Regions from separate parts of the Exiguobacterium sp. BRG2 genome, predicted to be linked through region 2. Evidence: riboswitches for the same ligand, from Rfam matches in the RefSeq annotation. Region 2 holds a riboswitch; each other region holds the start of a gene.
The links. A riboswitch is a leader RNA that binds a small molecule or an ion and turns the genes downstream of it on or off. The one in region 2 is predicted to bind thiamine pyrophosphate.
Positions count from the first base shown of each region.

Region 1: linked by a shared signal. The riboswitch ahead of thiT (energy-coupled thiamine transporter ThiT) and the one ahead of Q9R23_RS02615 (thiamine phosphate synthase) in region 2 are both predicted to bind thiamine pyrophosphate.
Region 3: linked by a shared signal. The riboswitch ahead of Q9R23_RS08265 (ECF transporter S component) and the one ahead of Q9R23_RS02615 (thiamine phosphate synthase) in region 2 are both predicted to bind thiamine pyrophosphate.
Region 4: linked by a shared signal. The riboswitch ahead of thiD (bifunctional hydroxymethylpyrimidine kinase/phosphomethylpyrimidine kinase) and the one ahead of Q9R23_RS02615 (thiamine phosphate synthase) in region 2 are both predicted to bind thiamine pyrophosphate.

Region 1 is NZ_JAUZUW010000002.1:104,674-109,758, forward strand. It holds gene pknB (Stk1 family PASTA domain-containing Ser/Thr kinase) at 1-1,116, shown strand, start outside; gene rsgA (ribosome small subunit-dependent GTPase A) at 1,142-2,047, shown strand; gene rpe (ribulose-phosphate 3-epimerase) at 2,050-2,706, shown strand; TPP riboswitch at 2,729-2,838, shown strand; gene thiT (energy-coupled thiamine transporter ThiT) at 2,898-3,458, shown strand; gene Q9R23_RS03240 (thiamine diphosphokinase) at 3,460-4,062, shown strand; gene Q9R23_RS03245 (amino acid permease) at 4,118-5,085, opposite strand, start outside.
Region 2 is NZ_JAUZUW010000001.1:509,948-515,032, forward strand. It holds gene Q9R23_RS02600 (MFS transporter) at 1-682, opposite strand, end outside; gene Q9R23_RS02605 (OsmC family protein) at 873-1,298, shown strand; gene nagZ (beta-N-acetylhexosaminidase) at 1,295-2,515, shown strand; TPP riboswitch at 2,572-2,674, shown strand; gene Q9R23_RS02615 (thiamine phosphate synthase) at 2,760-3,350, shown strand; gene Q9R23_RS02620 (FAD-dependent oxidoreductase) at 3,347-4,291, shown strand; gene thiS (sulfur carrier protein ThiS) at 4,288-4,488, shown strand; gene Q9R23_RS02630 (thiazole synthase) at 4,491-5,085, shown strand, end outside.
Region 3 is NZ_JAUZUW010000005.1:34,488-39,572, reverse strand. It holds gene Q9R23_RS08275 (GNAT family N-acetyltransferase) at 1-927, shown strand, start outside; gene Q9R23_RS08270 (50S ribosomal protein L25/general stress protein Ctc) at 1,219-1,875, shown strand; TPP riboswitch at 1,971-2,070, shown strand; gene Q9R23_RS08265 (ECF transporter S component) at 2,171-2,743, shown strand; gene Q9R23_RS08260 (ABC transporter ATP-binding protein) at 2,740-4,269, shown strand; gene Q9R23_RS08255 (energy-coupling factor transporter transmembrane component T family protein) at 4,241-4,963, shown strand; gene Q9R23_RS08250 (NAD(P)/FAD-dependent oxidoreductase) at 5,019-5,085, shown strand, end outside.
Region 4 is NZ_JAUZUW010000007.1:118,634-123,718, reverse strand. It holds gene Q9R23_RS10775 (murein hydrolase activator EnvC family protein) at 63-1,508, shown strand; gene Q9R23_RS10770 (murein hydrolase activator EnvC family protein) at 1,710-2,987, shown strand; TPP riboswitch at 3,052-3,162, shown strand; gene thiD (bifunctional hydroxymethylpyrimidine kinase/phosphomethylpyrimidine kinase) at 3,278-4,081, shown strand; gene thiM (hydroxyethylthiazole kinase) at 4,062-4,829, shown strand; gene thiE (thiamine phosphate synthase) at 4,819-5,085, shown strand, end outside.

The DNA.
Region 1 (5,085 bases), on a different contig from region 2:
CGAGCAAGTGAAGGCATCCGAGGTGCAGAAGAGGATGAGATGGAAAAGACGATGGTCTTATCACCTGTACAAGTGCCAGAAGAATCAAAAGCGGAACCGGACACACCTGTCGTCACGACCGTTCAACCGAAACCGTCAGAAAAGAAAAAGAAAAAACGCTGGTGGGTCATCCTATTATTACTGGTATTACTCGGTGGAGCGGCTACGACGTTTGCGATGTGGCCGGATCCTACCGTTACGGTACCGTCCGTCGTCAAAACGGATGGAGATGAAGCGGAAACGAAGCTTGAGAAACTTGGATTTGTTGTCGAGACGACAGAACGAAACAGTGATACGGTCGATGAGGGAGACGTCATCAGTCAGACACCGCGTGAAAACGCACAGGTCAAGAAGGGCTCGACAGTCAACTTGGTCGTCTCTACCGGAAGTGCTCCGGTCGAAGTACCGGATGTGACAGATGACGCTGAAAAAGAGGCGATTGAGACGTTAAAAGAGGCTGGATTCGCTAAAGTCGAGGTCGAACGTGAAAAGTCGGATGAAATCGAGCGAGGTAATGTGATCCGGCAATCGATCTCGGCTGGTACGGAGGTCATCGCGAAAGAACAAACGATTACGATCACCGTCTCGGAAGGAACATCTTCCTTCGAGTTGAAGGATTTGACGAACTTATCGAGTGACGAAGCAAAAGCCTACCTGGACGAAAAAGGGCTCGATGGAACGTTCGAGCAAGAATTTTCTAGCGACGTGAAACTCGATCAAGTTATCCGTCAATTCCCACAAGCAGGGACTCAAGTCGAACCGAACGACTCCGTGACGGTCTTCATCTCAAAAGGTGAGGAAGAAAAAACGTTGACAGCGACGTTCCCTGAAAAGGTCGTCTATGACGCGGTCAGCGAGAACGAGGACGAGGAACCACCGAAACAAGTCATCCGGATTGAGACGGAAGATGCGAAAGGGAAGCGGACCGTCATCGAGGAATCAATTGACCAAGATGAGACATTCGACGTGCCGGTGACGATTGATCCGGGAGAAGAAGGCAAGATTACGATTTATAAAGACGATACGGTGTATCGTTCAAAAACCATCACGTACAATCAAGCAAAAGACGCACAGTAAATGTGATGAAAAAGGAGTGCATAGGATGACGGAACAACGCATCGAAGAGAATCGAGAAGGAACGATCATACGCCTGCAGGGTGGCTTTTATGATGTCATGACACCAGAAGGAGAGGTCCGTTCACGGGCAAGAGGGAATTTCCGAAAACGCGGCATCAGTCCAGTCGTTGGAGACGAAGTCGTTCTTCATATCGAAAGTGAGACCGGGTATATTCTCGAAGTGAAGGAGCGGGACAACTTTTTAGTACGCCCGCCTGTCGCGAATATCGATCAAGCGTTGCTTGTCGTCTCGGCTGCAGAACCTGATTTTTCAGCGCACTTGCTCGATCGTTTCCTCGTCTTGATCGAAGCGAAGGAAATCCAACCCGTCATCCTGTTAACGAAGATGGACTTGCTTGATGATGTCAAAGGTCCTGCAGTTAGAGAGGCAATTGCCGCTTACCGGAAGATTGGATATACGGTCATCGAGACATCCAGTGAGACGTTGTCGGGTGTTGAGCAAGTCCGTCCGTTACTGGCCGGGAAAACGAGTGTTCTTGCCGGACAATCCGGTGTTGGGAAAAGTTCGCTCTTGAACGCACTTGAACCAACACTCGACTTAGAGACGAGTGCGATTTCGAAATCACTCGGACGTGGGCGGCATACGACACGACACGTCACGTTGATGCCACTTGCCGAAGGCTTGATTGCTGATACACCAGGTTTCTCGAACCTTGATTTTCCGTATGATATGGAAATCGAGGATGTACGGTGGAGTTTTCCTGAATTCGTGGCTGTACAGGACGAATGTAAGTATCGAGGATGTTTGCACTTGAATGAACCCGGATGTGCTGTCAAGGAAGCCGTCGAAGCACAAGAAATCATGTCCTCTCGTTATGAGAACTATGGTATGTTTATAGACGAAATCAAGAATCGAGCCCGGAGGTATTGAAGATGATTAAAATTGCACCATCTATCTTATCAGCAGATTTTGCGAATCTTGAGCGTGATGTCAAAGCAGTCGAGGCAGCAGGCGCGGACTATATCCATTTCGATGTCATGGATGGTCAGTTCGTACCGAATATCTCGTTTGGACTGCCTGTGCTCAGCAGTTTACGTCAAAAGACGGATATGGTCCTTGATGTCCATTTAATGATTGACCAGCCAGAACGTTTCGTTGAAGATTTCGTTAAGGCAGGGGCAGATATCGTGACGTTCCACGTCGAAGCGACGAACCACGTCCACCGTGTTTTACAACAAATCAAGCTATCCGGTGCAAAAGCAGGGGTCGTCTTGAATCCTCACACGCCATTATCGACGATTGAACACGTCCTTGAGGATGTCGATATGGTCTTATTGATGACGGTCAATCCGGGCTTTGGTGGACAAGCCTTCATCGAGAATGTCATGCCAAAACTCGCATCACTTGCACAAATGAAAGCAGATCGTGATCTGACATTTGAAATCGAGATTGATGGTGGCGTCAACCCGGAAACAGCAAAACTTTGCATCGAAAACGGCGCGAACGTTCTTGTCGCGGGATCAGCAATCTACAATGCACCAGATTATGCGGAAGCGATCACTAGCATTCGTCAAGGGGCTGCCGTATAATAAGAACGAGAAAACGAAATATGATGACCGCAAGGGGTGTCGCTTGAAAAGCGGCTGAGAGGAGTCTTTTAGACTTTAACCCTTCGAACCTGTTCCGTTCAAACGGACGTAGGGATGTGGCGCACGCAGGCAGTACGGCGTTCGTCGTATTGCCTTTTTGCGTCCTCTCGTACAATGAAGGAGGAAATAGCATGAAACGGTTACAAATGATGATGGAAATTGCCATCTTCGCAAGTCTCGGGGTCGTCTTTGATTTACTGATTCCATTTAAAATGCCACAAGGCGGTTCAATCAGCTTAGCGATGTTACCGATCTTTGTCATGGCATTTCGCCACGGTGTCATCGGAGGTGTCGTCACAGGAGCGCTTGTTGGTACGATCCAACTGATGTTCGCCCCACAAGTCTTGACGATCGTCCAACCATTACTCGATTACACGATTGCATACGGTGTCGTCGGACTGAGCGGTCTGTTCGCCCGTCAGGTTAGACAAACTGCACGTAACGGACAAAAGAAACGTTTGATGGCGTTCGTTCTCCTTGCAACACTATTAGGCGCAGGACTCCGTTATATCTGTCATGTCATCAGCGGAATCGTGTTCTTCGCGAAATATGCAGAAGGTCCAGTCGTGCCATATTCATTAGTTTATAACGCGACATACATGGTACCATCTTATGTTTTATGCGGTGTCGTCGCGGGTCTCCTCTTTACAACTGCGCCACGTTTACTACGTTATTCAGCACGAGGCGTCTGAGATGCGGGCGATTCTCGTGTGCGCCGGTCCTCAAGAAGAAGTGCCTGATTTGCGGATGCTTTGTCAGTCTAGTGATTTCATCATTGGTGTCGATGGTGGTGTTCAGACTATTGAATTGTTTGGGCTGACATGCGACATGACGATCGGTGATTTTGATTCGCTTGGTTACGTACCTGAAGGAGCAATCGTTCATCCGGCTGAGAAAGATGAGACGGATCTCGAACTCGCCCTTCGTACAGTATCAGAGATGAAACGGTTTGATGATACTATCATCGTCGGAGCAACAGGTGGACGACTCGACATGACCGTTCAAAATGTGTATTTATTGAAGCAATACCCTGAAGCGCGACTCGTCACGAAACGGGAAGAGGTGCGATATTTGGCAGTAGGATCGTATGCAGTCGAAGCCGAAATCTATCATTATCTTTCTTTCATTCCACTTGTGCCGTCAATCTTGAGTTTAGCTGGAGTCAAATATCCACTTGATATGCATCCTGTTCCGGTCGGAGGTTCCTTGACCGTCAGTAATGAATGGAGTACGTCAGAAGCGACAGTAGAGCTCCATCAAGGAGAACTATTGATGATGCGAACACTTAAGGAATAGAACAAGCATATGAAAAAAGGCCGTGGATGATACCGCGGCCTCTTTTCATATGGCATTATTCTTCGAGTTGGGAAGGGGCGACTCGAATGTCACTTTGAGCCGATAGGTGTTTTCCTTTAATGAACAGATGATAGCTTCCCCACATGACGAGGAAAAATGGAACACCGATGTATAAAGCAATTCGTTGATCCGCTTGAAACGCAAGACTGAAAAGGACAACGACATTAAGTGTCAACGATATCAACGGTAATGCTGGATAGAATGGCGTCTTGAACTTTAGTTCGGATAGATCATGTCCGTTTCGGATGAACTGACGGCGGAACGCAAGTTGCGAAGCGGAAATTGAAATCCAACCGACTTGAGCACCGAGTCCAGCTAAAGACAAGAGCCAGATAAAGACGGTATCCTCTGCGAAAAAAGCTGTCAGAAGAGATAACATCGCAAACATCATCGTAAAGAGTAAAGCGCGCATCGGCACACCACGGGCATTAACATAAGATAATTTCTTTGAAATCATCCCTTCTTGTGCCATTGCCCATAACATTCGGGTCGCGGCATACAATCCCGAGTTCCCGACGGATAATAGTGCTGTCAAGACGACGATGTTCATCAAGTCAGCGGCATACGGGATGCCGATCGCATCAAAGACCATGATGAATGGACTACTGACTCCGCCAGCCGTCTCATACGGAATCAATGCACCGACGATCGTGATCGATAAGACAAAGAAAATGAACGTGCGCCAAACTGTATTCCGGATAGCTTTTGGAATCGATTTTTCAGGCGTATCGGACTCCCCAGCCGCGACACCGATCAATTCGGTCCCCTGAAAAGCAAAGTTGACAGCAATCATCGTCGTCAAGACACCGAGAATTCCGTTCGGAAACCAACCGCTTGCCGTGAAGTTTGCAAACAATGAGGATGGACGATCTGCTTCCATCGGTAACCAGCCAAACCAAGCTGCGCCACCAAGAATGATGAAGAAAAGAATGGCGAGTACCTTTAAACTTGAGAACCAGAATT
Region 2 (5,085 bases):
CGACGTAAGTTGCTCCGAAGCCGAACGACGGAATGAAGAAGGCAATCAGGATCCGTGGATTAGCGAGCAATCCAAGCTGCTCCTTGATTGAACCGGAGCCCGTCGATTGCTGGACGGGAACGATCTTCCACACAGCGTGGACCGCAATCATTCCCATGACTGTCGTCAGCCAAAACGTGGCTGCGAAGCCAGCGTGTTGACCGATGAACGTACCGATCGGAACACCAAGTACGTTCGCGAGTGTAAAACCACCAAAAATGAACGAAACGGCGACACCGCGCTTCGCGACAGGTACGCCATCGCTTGCGACGACCATTGCGAGCGAGATCAAGACACCGGTCAGGATGGCTGTCAGGTTGCGGGTGGCGAGCAATACTTCGTAACTTGGAGCAAAACTACTGGCAAGGTTCAGTAAGACCCAAACGAGTAACAGACGTAGAATCAGGCGACGCCGTTCCAAGTGACCGGTCAGCGACATGACAATCGGTGTACCAATCGCAAAGGAGATGGCAAATGCCGAGACGAGCGTACCGGCTGTTGCGATCGTGATATTAAGAGCTGAGGAGATTTCAGCGAGGATCCCGACGATGACGAATTCGCTTGTTCCGAGAACGAACGTCAGGAGCGACAACGTGGCGATCAACAGCCAATCGCGTCGACTTAAACGAGTAGTAGGTGACATGGATGATTCCTCAATTCTGGCGCTTGCGCGCGAAACTATGAGTAACAGGATAGCATGAAACGATTTCGTCGGGTATCGCAAAGCGAGAATTCGGGAAAAGAACCATTATTCGAAATAGCGTGTGAATTTCCAGGCTTGCTATTTTTTGCGTATACTACAGTAGAAGACTACTGACAAAGGAGTGGAAACGATGCAAGCGACAGTGACATGGAACAAACAGATGGGGTTTAGTGGACAGACGGAATCAGGGCATCATCTTGCGATGGATGCAGCACCGGAGAACGGTGGCGAAAATCAAGCACCACGACCGACTGAACTGCTGCTACATGCCGTTGCCGGCTGTACTGGAATCGACATCGTCTCGATTTTAGAGAAGATGCGCTTGACGATCACTCATTTCGAAATGGATATCGAAGGGGAACGGGCAGAGGATCATCCGCGGCGCTTTACGTCGATCTCGATTCATTACCGGCTTGAAGGTGATCTCCCGGAAGATAAGGTCCGTCGTGCCATCTCGTTATCAAAAGATAAATACTGTTCGGTCTCGCAATCCTTGAACGCTGAGATTTCCGTCTATTATTCCATCAATGGTGTCCGGAGCGAGGATCCTTTGTGAAGAAAGTAGTACTGATCGGTTGCCTGTTGCTTGCAGGGTGTGCGCAGGAGACGACGGAACCAACGAAACCATCACAACCAGCAACGAAGCAACCGACGGAGGCGAAGAAATCAAAGCCTGAGCCGACAAAGGAAGAACGACAACAAGCACGATTAAAGCAGCAACTTGAAGCGATGTCGACGTCAGAAAAGATCGATCAATTGCTCTATATCGGAGTTGCCGGCACGGAACTTTCAGCAGCTGACCGGAAATTGTTGCAGACGCATGCGATCGGTGGGGTCTTACTGCTTGGTGGGAATATTACGTCAGAAGATCAACTCTTGACGTTCACGCGTGCCATTCAAGAAACGAACCAAAAACCGTATGCCTTCGTCGGGGTTGATGAAGAGGGCGGACGGGTCAGCCGGGTACCGGATCAACGATTACGTCTCCCGACGAGTCAACGGATGGCGCAAGGTGCAGATGCTGCAAAAATGGAAGATGTCGGACGTACGCTCGGTCACCTGTCACGATTTTATGGGTTCAACATGGACTTCGCACCGGTCCTTGACGTCAATAGCAATCCGAACAATCCAATCATCGGCGACCGTGCGTTAAGTGCTGATCCGAAGACCGTCGCGACTCTCGGTACGGCCCTGATGCATGGGATGCAAGAGACGGGAACGATTCCGGTCGTCAAACATTTTCCCGGTCACGGCAATACGAGTGTCGATTCCCATGTCGGTTTGCCGAAAGTGACAGCATCAAAGGAAGAACTGAAGCGAACGGAACTGTTACCGTTCCAAGAAGCGATTCAAGAGGGCGCCGAGATGGTGATGGTCGCCCATATTCTCTATCCCGCGTATGACGATCAAAATCCATCTTCGCTCTCGAAGCCGATCTTGACTGACCTCTTGCGTCAACAACTCGGATTCAAGGGTGTCATCATCACGGATGACCTTGTCATGGGGGCGATCACGAAACGATATGGTCTCGCGGAAGCGGCACGCCAGGCACTTGTCAATGGAGCTGATATGGCGATGTTTTCGGAAGCAGGTGCCTATCCGAAGGTCCACACCGAAGTGATGCAAGCCGTTAAAGAAAAAACGCTGACGCCTGCGATGCTCGATGCTAAAGTGATGCGGATCTTAAAGCTGAAGCAGACCTATGCCGACAGCCAGAAGCAACAGCGACCGACGAAATCGGAGCTTATTCAGCAAGTGGAAGCGCTCAACTAGGACTAGCGAAGTAAAGCAACTCATGCTAGACTAATGGGGCAAGCCAATTAAACACGAAAAGACACTAGGGGAGTCTCCCAGCAGACTGAGACGGAAGTATCCGGACCCTTTGAACCTGATCTAGTTCGTACTAGCGGAGGGAAGTGGCTCGAAACCTTAGATATCCTTAGCGCTTTAGCGCATTTTCGGACCACTCCCTTCAACATCGGGAGTGGTCCTTTTTCGTATCGAAAGGAAGAACATGATGCGTTTACATCTGATTTCGACGGGATCCATCAATCCACGCGATGGAGTGGAAACCTTTCAATCGCTTCAACCATATACGGATCAGCTTCATCTTCGAGAACCGAATTTGTCGGCAGCAGAATTGCTAGAACTGATTGACGCGCTCCTTGCGAAAGGGTATTCGCCTAATCAATTAACCGTTCATGACCGGGTCGACGTCGCCCATGTCGCTGGTATCGGTGTGCAGTTGACTCGACGATCCTTACGCGTCGGCGATGTAAGGCGTCACTTTCCGAATCTTATCATCGGGAAATCCGTCCACTCTCTGGCAGAAGCACTTGCAGCGGAAGCGGAAGGAGCCGATCGATTGCTGTACGGTCATATTTATCCGACAGCGTCGAAACCAAACGTGCCACCGCGAGGGATCGATGCCTTGAAGCAAGTTGTCACTTTCACGACGAAACCAGTCATCGCAATCGGCGGGATCACTCCTGATCGCATTCCTGAGATCGCAGTGACCGGTGCAAGCGGAATCGCCGTCTTATCCGGTATTCTCGGTCAAGCGGACCCGCATGCTGCCATTCAGCGTTATCAGGGGGTACGGGTATGACGGATCACATCATCATCGGTTGTGGAGTCATCGGTTTGACGCTTGCTTACAGTCTCGCTTGTCAGAACGAATCCGTTCTTGTCCTTGATCGCGGAACATGCGGACAAGGGACGAGTCGGGCGGCTGCCGGAATGCTTGCGACGGACATCGAGCTGAGAGAAGAATTGCATACACTTGCCGCGCGAAGTCGCCGTCTGTATCCGTTACTTGCGCGACGCCTCACGCGCGAGACCGGGATCGATTGTGGCTACCGGGAACAACCATTTTTATTGAAACGAAATGGGCAAGAATACTTATTTCCATCGGTCGGTCAAATCGATCCGCGACGACTAACGACTGCATTGATGCATGCCTTACGAAATCGTGGGATACCAATCGAAGAACAGGTGGACGTCACGCGAATCGAGGAGAGTAATGATTTCATTAGGGTTGAGTCGAACACGGGAACGTGGACGGGACGAACGGTGACGGTTGCTGCCGGACGCGGGTCCCAAGCCTTGCTCGATACAGCTGGTATTTCGATAGCGACGCACGGTGTCAAAGGGGAATGTCTGGCGGTCCGTCTCGCGGGTCAGCCGTTACGCTCGATCCTGTTTGATGACGACGTCTACCTCGTACCGAAAGCGGACGGACGGATATTGATCGGTGCGACCGAACTACCGCACGACGAGACGATCGGTGTTAGTGTCGCAGGAGTCACGTCACTGCTTCAAGCAGCAGAGCGTCTCTATCCACCGATCCGTGATGCTGTCATCGAAGAAGTCTGGTCAGGCGTACGACCACAAACAGAGTTCGGCTTGCCATATATCGGAGTCGCCGATTCATCCCGTCGGATCTTTATAGCGACGGGGCATCATCGGCATGGCATATTACTCGCACCGGCGACAGCGGAAGTTTTGGCAAACACATTACGGTTGATCCTAAAGGAGGAAGTCCGATGAATATTACGATTAACGGCAACGACCACACCATTGAACAGATTGAGACGATTGAGGACATGCTCACGCAACTTGGCTTAGGGGAAAAACTCGTCATCGTCGAACAGAACCGACAGATCATCGACCGCGGAGCTTACGATCAAACGGTCGTTCGGAACAATGACACATTCGAAATCGTTCATTTCGTAGGAGGAGGATAAAGATGTTGAAAATTGGAGAAAAGACATTCGAATCACGGTTATTACTTGGAACGGGGAAATATACGGATGCTACGGTACAGCAGGAGGCCATCGATGCGTCCGCTTCACAAATCTTGACGTTCGCTGTCCGGCGGCTCGATCTCTTCGACAAACAACAATCGAATTTCTTGGAGTCGCTTGATTTAACGAAGTACGATTTACTACCGAACACGGCTGGTGCGAAGACAGCGGAAGAAGCTGTCCGGCTAGCAAAGCTTGCGCGGGCATCCGGTATGTGCGACATGGTCAAGGTTGAAGTGATTGGGTGCGATAAGACATTACTACCTGACCCAATCGAGACGTTACGGGCTTCTGAAGAGTTACTCAAAGATGGGTTCATCGTCTTACCGTATACATCGGACGACGTCGTCCTTGCACGACGACTCGAGGAACTCGGCTGTCATGCCATCATGCCGGCTGCGTCACCGATCGGGTCTGGGCAAGGCATCCTCAATCCGCTCCACCTAAAGTTCATCATCGAGCAGACGACGGTGCCTGTCATCGTCGACGCTGGCATCGGTTCTCCAACTGACGTTGCCTATGCAATGGAACTGGGAG
Region 3 (5,085 bases), on a different contig from region 2:
CAAGATTTACGTGGCCGAATGTGTCAGTTGCTGGATTTGCCACATGTCTCGATGGCCGTCGGCAGCGGTACGCTTGCCAATGATATTGTCGCGCAACAACTCACTGGGCATGGATTGATCCTAAACGGTGGCGAGTTCGGTCAACGCTTGATTGACCATGCGGCACGTGCCGGCAAGTCTTTTGATGTCCATACGCTTCCCCCCGGTCACCCGATCGACTTGGGGCTACTCGCTCATCAATTGAGGCAAACGGCATACAACTGGATCTGGTTGACGCATTGTGAGACGTCAACAGGTGTTCTCTACGATCTTGATGCAGTAAAAGTGCTGTTAGATCAACGAACCGCACTCGTCGTCGATGCGATCAGCGCTGTTGGAACCGGACATTTCTCATACGCTGGCTGCACTTTCGTCACGACTGTTTCCGGGAAAGCGATTGGTGGTTTACCGGGTCTTGCGTTCATTGGTCACGCAGATCGCGTCCTACCTTCTCTCTGTATTCCCCGTTATCTGGATTTAGGGCTCTACGCGGAAGGGGTTGCCTTTTCCGGCTCGTCGAACCTGTTGCTTGCCTGTCAGGCAGCGCTTGATGCCCTCGATCTTAATCAAGCAGCAATCAAGATGACCTATCTCGAACAAGCCGTCCGCGCAACTGGATTCCAACTCCTCGCACAACAAGAAGCACAAGCGCCGGGAATACTGACGATCGTTCATCCGTCCGCAACTGATTTAGGCGACGCTCTGCGCATTCAGGGGTATCACGTCCAGTACGAAAGCGACTATCTCGTTTACAATCAGTGGCTTCAAATTTCGACGATGGGACAGACGACGATGCGACAAATTGAACGTCTCGTTCATGTTTTAGTTCGTGAAAATCAACGAATCACCATAAAGAATGAAAAAAATGAAAGACCTCTCAACCCCTGATTTCAAGCAGTTTGGAGGTCTTTCGACTTCAAAAAGATAAAAAAAGAGGTTTATGGATTTAAAACATAGGGGTATAAAATCACTAGCACCGCATCAAACCGGTGACTTACTCACACATGTTTCTCAATATCAGCGTAATGACCTGGGAGAGAAATGCAAAGTCACGAAAGCGTCAGATTCATTAGAGTCTGAAACCGATTGTCTTAGCATGATTCATATTGTTCAGGATTCGTCCTGCTCCTACATTCATTACCTTTTGAGGGCTATACCAAATTCAAGGGGGAAATGAACATGTCAGTTAATTTAACAGCCGAAAAACGCGAGGTACGTCCACGCTCACTCCGTAAACAATTGCGTCATGAAGGAAAAGCTCTTGGCGTCGTGTATGGTTACAAAGTGGAAAGTACACCAATCGCATTTGAAGAAAAAGAATTGCTTAAAATCGTCCGAGAAAACGGTGAAAACGTCTTGATTTCACTCAAACTCGACGGTAAAAATATTAACGTCTTGATCAATCGCCGTGATATGGATGTCTTCACACCAACCGTCGATCACGTTGAATTCATCGCTGTGAAAATGGATGAAGAAACAGAAGTCGAAGCAGACGTTGTACTCGTTGGTGAAGCAGCCGGTGCAAAAGTTGGCGGCTTCCTATCACAAACACTCTTTAAAGTAACAGTCGCCGCTACACCAGATAAATTACCAGAGAACGTCGAAGTCGACGTCACGAACCTCGAAATCGGCGATTCGATTTCTATAGCTGATCTTCCAGAGCAAAAAGATTTCCGCATCGTTACAGAAGGCGATATTCAAGTCGCAGCTGTCGTCGAATCGACACTCGAGCAGGATCTTGAAGAAATCGAGGAAGCAGAGGGACAAGCAGAAGCTGGCGAGGACAACGAAGCGTCTTTAGAAGAAACAGCGGAAGAGAACGAAGACAACAAATAAGTCGTTTAACGATACGCCCTTTGCGGCGTATCGTTTTTTTATGTCTTGACAACAGACGCTGGATTGCCTAAAGTGAACAGCGTATCACCTATTACCATATCCACTAGGGGAGCCCAATTGGCTGAGACGATTCACTTCGGACCCTTCGAACCTGATCTAGTTCATACTAGCGTAGGAAAGTGGAGCGATCACATCCAATGACTCCTGCTGCGCGCAGTTTTTCTGAGGACCGCTCTCTTTTTTACGGAGGGCGGTCTTTTTTGGCGTCTCCCCCATTCAAAGGAGGACGTATCTGATGCAACACTGGAAAATGAAAGAAATCATGGTCATGATGATGCTCGCCGTCGCTTGCGGCGTCATCTATCTCGGTTGGTCAACACTCTGGTTACCGATCTCAGCGGTCTTCGGACCTGTCGGTGCCAACTGGATGTTTGGTATCTGGATCATTGCGAGTCCGCTCGTCGCAGCAATCATTCAAAAGCCAGGTGCCGCTTTAATTGCGGAAGTCGTCGCGGCAGCCGTCGAACTGTTCACGGGAAGTCATTTTGGTTTATCCGCTCTTCTGATCGGAGTCTGCCAAGGACTTGGTGCGGAACTCGTCTTCGCGATGACGCGTTACCGTCGTTATGACACATGGACCTTGATGTTATCGGGTGTCGGAGCCGCGATTGGTAGCATCGTTTATAGTCTAATCGCGAACGGATTCGGTTACTACACAACGACGACGTTGCTTGCGACAACTGGCTTACAATTGATCAGCGGCGCATTACTCGGTGGCTTGCTTGCAGCAATTCTCGTCCGTCGCCTTGTTGCGACCGGTGTCTTGAACGGGTTTGCGGCAGGACGAGCGAAACGGGACGTCGCATGATTACTGTCGACGACCTTAGCATCCGCTATCCGGGTCAGATGAAATCGGTGCTCAATCATGTATCGCTGACGATCGAGCACGGGACGACCCTTTTGCTTGGTCGCAGTGGGAGTGGCAAGACGACATTACTTCATGCCCTTGCCGGACTGACACCGGAAACGATTGAAGTCGAACAGACTGGAACTGTTACCCGCTCTGGTTCGGTCGGAGTGCTGTTCCAAAATCCAGAAGAACAGTTTTGTATGGAGACGATCGGACGGGAAATCGCTTTTAGTTTAGAAAATCGCTCGATTCCACGCGTGGAGATGGATGAACGAATTGAACGCTTACTCGCACTCGTCGGTCTCCCTCTCCCCTTCTCGACACCGATCGCGAGTCTATCCGGAGGAATGAAACAGCGTCTCGCGCTCGCAGCGGTCCTAGCACTTGAGCCGACGATCTTATTACTCGATGAACCAACGGCTCAGATTGATCCAATCGGACAACATGAGCTGATGGCGTTGATTTTTCGGATTCAAAAAGAACACGATTTAACGATCGTCTTGATTGAACACCAACTTGATGTCTGTTTGCCGTACGTCGACCAAATCGTCTTACTTGAGGACGGATCGATTACTGCGACGGCGGATCCACGGGATCTGTTCCCGCAGGATTACAAAGAGCTTCAAACGAAAGGTATTTCCGTTCCCTCTTTGTATCCGTATACCTTAGAGACGTTACCCATAGATGGACCGCAAGCGGCGCGACTTCAGGTGCCTTCCGCTGTCGCTACAGCTGGGCGCTCTTTGTTACACGTCGCTGCATTATCGACGAAAGCGCCATATCCGTTGACCGATGCGACATTTTCCATGCAGACAGGAGAATGGGTGATGCTGCTCGGGGCAAATGGATCCGGGAAAAGTACATTGCTTGCGACACTCGGGCGGTTGCTTCCCAATCGTGGAACGTATCAGCTCCAGGGGCGTCCGGTTCATCGTTACTCCCGGCGTCGCTTTTATGAGCACGTTGGCTATGTCTTTCAACAACCGGATCTGCAGTTTCTTAAGCTGACGGTCGAAGCGGAAATCGACTGGAGTCACCGGGCAGCGACGAATGTTAAGCGCGCGGCGTTGCTTGAACGGCTGGAACTGACATCTGTCAAACAGCAGTCACCACTTGCTCTTAGTACGGGGCAACAACGACGGCTCAGCGTCGCAACGATGCTCGGACAAACGAAAGACTTGTTGTTGCTCGATGAACCGACCTTCGGACAAGATGGATTGACGACACGACGCTTAATGGAACAGTTACAGATGGAACAACAGAACGGTACGACACTCGTCATGGCGACGCATGATATGGAGCTCGTCGCCCGGTATGCGGATCGTGTCCTCGTCATGGAGCAAGGACGGATTGCTTTTGACGGTCGCCCAAGCGAGTTATTCGCTGACGTTCCATTACTCGAGCGCTGTCAGCTACAACGTCCACTTTCGTACCAATTCCAGGAGGTGAAACGTGATGCAAACGAACGTGTCCCCGTTCGCTGAACTCAATCCCGTCATTAAGGGAAGCGGATTGTTTTTGATCATGTTTGCCTTGATTGCAACGAATGACTGGGTCAAAACGTTAGTATTCCTGAGTTTTGCTATCGCACTGCTACTCCTCTCCGGATGGGGTCCTTTTGATTTCTTGAAGCGACTTGCGCCGTATAGTCTATTATTCTTATTGACGTTCTGGATGATGGCGGCTTTCGGCAAAGGAACGAATACTCTTTGGTCGTTCGGTTGGTTTCATGTCACGTCGGAAAGCGTCACGCACGGCTGGTTACTTGCCTTGCGGATGGCCACGTTCGTCTGCTTGAGCCTCGCTTTCGTCACGACGACCGATGCGACCCGTTTCGTAATGAGCTTGATCCATCAGGCGAAGTTATCGCCCCGCTTTGCTTACGGATTCCTTGCCGGGATTCGCTTTCTGCCGCAACTGGTCGAAGAAGTCCGCGTTTTGCGGCAAGTCCGGATGATTCGCAATGTGCACAGTCGCTTTCCTGGTGATGGATTTCTTTCAATTGGCTTACCGCTCTTCTCACGGTCGATCCAGCGGGCAGAACGGATGGCGATTGCTCTCGAAGCCCGTCACTTTTCAGCAGAGCGAACGTATTACGAGGTACCGGTCGTTCAGCGTCAGGATATTATTTATCTTGTGGTCATCCTCCTATTCATTAGTCTTGTCTTTTGGCTATGATTACCGCCACCCGTATACGGGTACACTCTAGCAAGACAGATTGAAGGAGAACGACATGAAACGTATCCTCTTGATTGGTGCAGGTCACGCTCACCTGCATTGCATTACACACGGACCAACAG
Region 4 (5,085 bases), on a different contig from region 2:
AACGTAACTGTTATTCCATATAATTCATCGACATACTACTAGAGAAAAAGAGGGAATACTACATGAAAAAAACGTTCGCGTCGCTCATCGTTTCCGCACTAGTTCTTTCATCAGCACCTCATTTTGCAGCAGCTGACGATTTAAGTGAACAGAAAGCTAAAAACGAACAACAGCAACAAGACAATGCTAAAAAACAAAAAAACTTAGAGTCTTCCGTTAATCAGGAGGGTCAAAAAATTTCTAAGACGCAACAAGAAGTCAATCGATTAGACGAAGCCTTGAATGAAAAGATCTTTGCTGTCGAAACGAAAGATCGTCAAATTAAGGCGACGGAACGAGAAATCGTTCAACTTGGAAAAGAAATCGAAAAGTATAAAGCGAAATTAAAACGCCAAGAAAAACTACTTGGGGATCGTCTTCGTGTCATGCAAGAAAATGACGGGAACTCGATTAAATGGGAAGAAGTCATTTTTGGGGCAAAAAACGTCGGTGACCTCGTTAGCCGTGTCATGGCCGGAAAATCGATTTCAAAGCAAGATGATAAAATGATCACGGATTATCAAAATACGCAAAAGCAATTAGCGGATGCACAACAAGAAGTGAAAGACAAGAAAGCACAATTGGTTGTTGAAAAGCAAGAATTGAAACGCCAACAAGCAGAACTTGAATCGCAATTAAAAGAGCGAAACAAACGCTTAAAAGAATTACGTAAGAAAAAAGAGAAATTTGAAACACAATTGATGGATGCAAAAGAAGTCCAGCAAATTCTGATTGCTCAAGAAAAAGCGATTGCAGCTGAAAAGGCAGCACGTGAACGTGAAGCACGGATCGAAAAAGAGCGTCAAGCTCAAGCAGCACGTGAAGCAAAAGCGCGAGCAGAAGCTGAAGCAGCTCAAGCAGCGGCTCAAAAAGAAGCTGAGCAACAAGCAGCTAAAGAAGCAGCGGCTCAGCAGGCAGCACAAGAGAAAGCGTCGCAAGCCGCGAAACCTTCTGGTTCGACGAAACAATCGACTCCAAAAGCATCTACACCTGCGCCAGCACCAGCTGCGCCAACACCGTCAGCACCTGCGACACCTAAACCGTCACCATCATCCGGTGGTCTGTTCATCCATCCAACGGTTGGGGCTGTCACGCAAGGCTATGGCTCAGCAGGTGGAGAAAACGGTTATACGTTCCATAACGGGATCGACTTTGGTGGTCCGGTTGGAACTCCAATCGTTGCAGCTGCAACAGGAACAGTCATTACAGCATCAGGTGGTGGTCCTTACGGAAACCACATCATGATTGCCCACCAATTAAACGGTAAAACGTACACAACATTGTATGCTCATATGAGCGCACTCAATGCTCACGCAGGTCAACGCGTCAGTCAAGGTGAACAAATCGGTTTACGTGGAAGCACTGGGAATTCAACTGGTCCACACTTACACTTTGAAATCCACGTCGGTGGATACAGCTATAGTGCAACTGGTCCAGCTAGCTCAGTGAACCCAATGACGATGTTTTAAACAGTAAAGAATCGTTGCTTATGCAGCGGTTCTTTTTTTGCGATTTTCAAAAAATAAATGATTATATTACAAAAAACGTTTTCATTTGAAATGTAAATGAAATTTTTTTGAAACGATTAGGGTGCTATAATCTATTTCAGATGTGAGAGAAACTTGAATACTATAATAAAATATGAAAAACATAAGTGAGGAAAACGATATATGCTAAAAAAACTAATTTCTACCATTGTTTTAGGAGCATTACTTATAACAGGAACACAACCAATTGCGGCAGCAACGATCAAAGAAAAAAAGGCTGAAAATGCCGCAGAACAACGTAAATTAGAAAAAGCAATTAAAAAACAAGAGTCGAAAATTTCGAAAGAACAACGTCAAATCAATCGAATCGATGCAGCGATCAACGAAAAGATTTTTCAGATTTCCGAAAAAAATAAACAAATCGAGAAATTGAATTTGCGAATCGATGAATTAAAAGCAGACATCGTTCGCTACGAAGAGATGTTGAAAAAACAAGAAGAACTACTCGGTGATCGTCTACGTGTCTTCCAAGAAAACGATGGAAACTCAATCAAATGGGAAGAAGTCATTTTTGGATCGAAGGATTTAGGTGATTTATTTAGTCGTGTCATGGCAGGGAAAAAAATCGCGGAGCAAGATGATAAAATGATTTCGGATTACATCGCAACCCAACAAAAGCTAGCGGAAGCAAAACAAGCGCTCGTTGAAAAAAAGACGAAGCAGGTTGAAGAGAAGAAAACATTAATCGAACAAAAAAAAGCGTTGAAAGTTCAAATGAAAGAACGCAGTGCTACGCTTAAAAAATTAAGAAAAGGTAAGACGAAGTTTACGACAGAACTTCTAGACGCGAAAGAACTACAAGCGACACTTGAAGCTCAAGAACGTGCGATTGCGGCAGCGAAGGCAGCAGCTAAAGTGGCGGCTGAAAGAGCAGCAGCCGAGAAAGCAGCAGCTGAAAAAGCCGCTAAAGCGAATGCTCAAGCAGCAAAACAAGCAGGTAAGAGTTCAGAATCACCTACTTCAGTTGCTTCACCCGTTGTTTCGAGCGGTGGGAAATTCGTTCGTCCATCTTCTGGTGGCGTATCACAAGGGTTTGGACCAGCAAGCGGTGCGAACGGCTATACGTTCCATAATGGTGTCGATTTCAGTGGTTCGGTCGGCTCACCAATCGTCGCAGCAGCAGCTGGAACGGTCATTACAGCTTCAGGTGGTGGGCCTTATGGAAATCACGTCATGATTTCTCACTTCCTTGACGGGAAAGTCTATACGACAGTCTACGCTCATATGAGTTCGTTATCTGTTCATGCAGGACAAACAGTTTCTCAAGGTCAGCAAGTTGGAACACTTGGTAGTACTGGGAATTCAACAGGACCACACTTGCATTTCGAACTACATGTCGGAGGCTATCAGTACAGTGCCTCTTCTCCTCTGAATGCAGTTAATCCATTAGCATATCTATAATTCAAAACGAGCTTCGGCTCGTTTTTTTCTTGCCGCTATGCTACAGTTAAGGCGAAATGAATACTTGAGCAACTAGGGGAGCTGGAGGAATCCGGCTGAGAGGAAAACCAATCTGTTTTCGACCCTATTACCTGAACTGGATAATACCAGCGTAGGAAAGTTGAGCCGAACGGATACCGAAATGGTTGGATAACGATTTCGTATAGCGTCGACTGCTTTTTTACAGCGGTCGACGCTTTTTTTGTCGGTAACAACTCCCTTACATTGCTCGATGGAAAGGTGAGAAAAATATGAAACATGTATTGACGATTGCGGGATCTGACTCCGGTGGTGGAGCTGGAATTCAGGCAGATTTAAAGACATTTTCAGCATTGGGCGTTTATGGGATGAGTGTTTTGACAGCGGTAACGGCTCAAAATACACTGGGCGTTCAAGCAGTAGAAGAGTTATCATCGGAAATCGTTGATGCCCAATTAGCTTCAATCTTTTCAGATATTCGTGTGGATGCTATCAAAATCGGTATGGTCTCGAATGCACAAACGATTCACGTCATTGCAACACATCTTCGCAAACAGACAGTTCCAATCATACTAGACCCTGTCATGGTCGCAAAAGGCGGGCATGCCCTATTGCGGACGGAGGCAGAGGAAGCACTAATCGCGGAGTTACTGCCACTTGCGACACTCGTCACACCAAATTTACCGGAAGCAGAGCGCTTAACAGGGCAATCAGTTACTAATCTAGAGGAGATGCGACTGGCGATGCATCAGTTGGCTATGAAGACTGGAGCTGTCTTGCTAAAAGGTGGACATCTACCGGGAGCTGCCACGGATTTATTATGGGACGGGCAAGAAGAATACCGTTTCACATCAGATCGGTTAGATAATCAACATACTCACGGAACAGGCTGTACCTTATCTGCAGCGATTGCGGCACGGATGGCACTTGGAGAAGCTTTACCGGACAGTGTACGTCAGGCCAAGAAGTATGTTACAGAGGCGATTCGTCATGGATTTGCTCTCGGACAAGGGATTGGACCGACACATCATTTTCATTCACTTTGGAGGGATTCACATGTTTACGACCATTCTTAAACACAAACCACTCATTCATCATTTGACGAACACAGTCACGATCAATGATTGCGCCAATGTCACACTTGCCGTTGGCGCATCTCCAGTCATGGCGGAGGATATTCGCGAAGTGGAAGAGATGGTTCGACTCGCGCAAGCTCTTGTCTTGAACATTGGAACAATTGATGCAGACATGCAAGCAGCTCAACGACTCGCCGCAAGCGAAGCGAGACGCTTGAACGTTCCGATCATCCTTGATCCAGTTGGAGCGGGAGCCACATCATTGCGTACGTCCTTTTCAAAAGAATTGAGTAGACTCGGATGTACGGTCGTTAAAGGAAATGCTTCAGAAATCAAGACATTGCTTGGGGAGAATGGACGAACAAAAGGAGTCGATGCTGCTAGTGATGAGATCATGGATCGAGAAATCATTCGTGCATTCGCTCGTAAACAAAAGTCCGTCATTGTCGTCACAGGTCCAATCGACTACATCACGGATGGCATGCGCGAAGTGGAACTACAAGTAGGTACGCCGCGTCTCGGAGACGTCACAGGTACGGGGTGTATGACAGCTTCTTTGATTGCGAGTTTTCTTGGTGCAGGATATTCTGCGTTTGAGGCAGCAGTCCACGGAACATTTATCATGGGAAAAGCAGGAGAACAGGCAGCATCAGAAAAAGGTCTAGGTAATTTCAAACGAGAGTTGTTCAATGCAATCAGTCTGATGACGGAGCAAGATTTGATGGAGGTGGTAGAACATGTCAATTGATTATTCCATTTATGCGGTGACAGATCGTCGATATCATCCGGGAGTTGCAATCGAAACGGTCGTTGAAGAAGCGATTTTAGGTGGTGCAACGATTATACAATTACGGGAAAAAACAGCGCAGGGAAAGGAATTCTTCGAACAGGCAGTCCGGTTAAAGAGACTGACGGATCGTCATGATGTTCCTTTGATTATCAATGACCGAATTGATATTGCGTTACTTGTCGGAGCTGGTTTGCATATCGGACAAGAAGATATT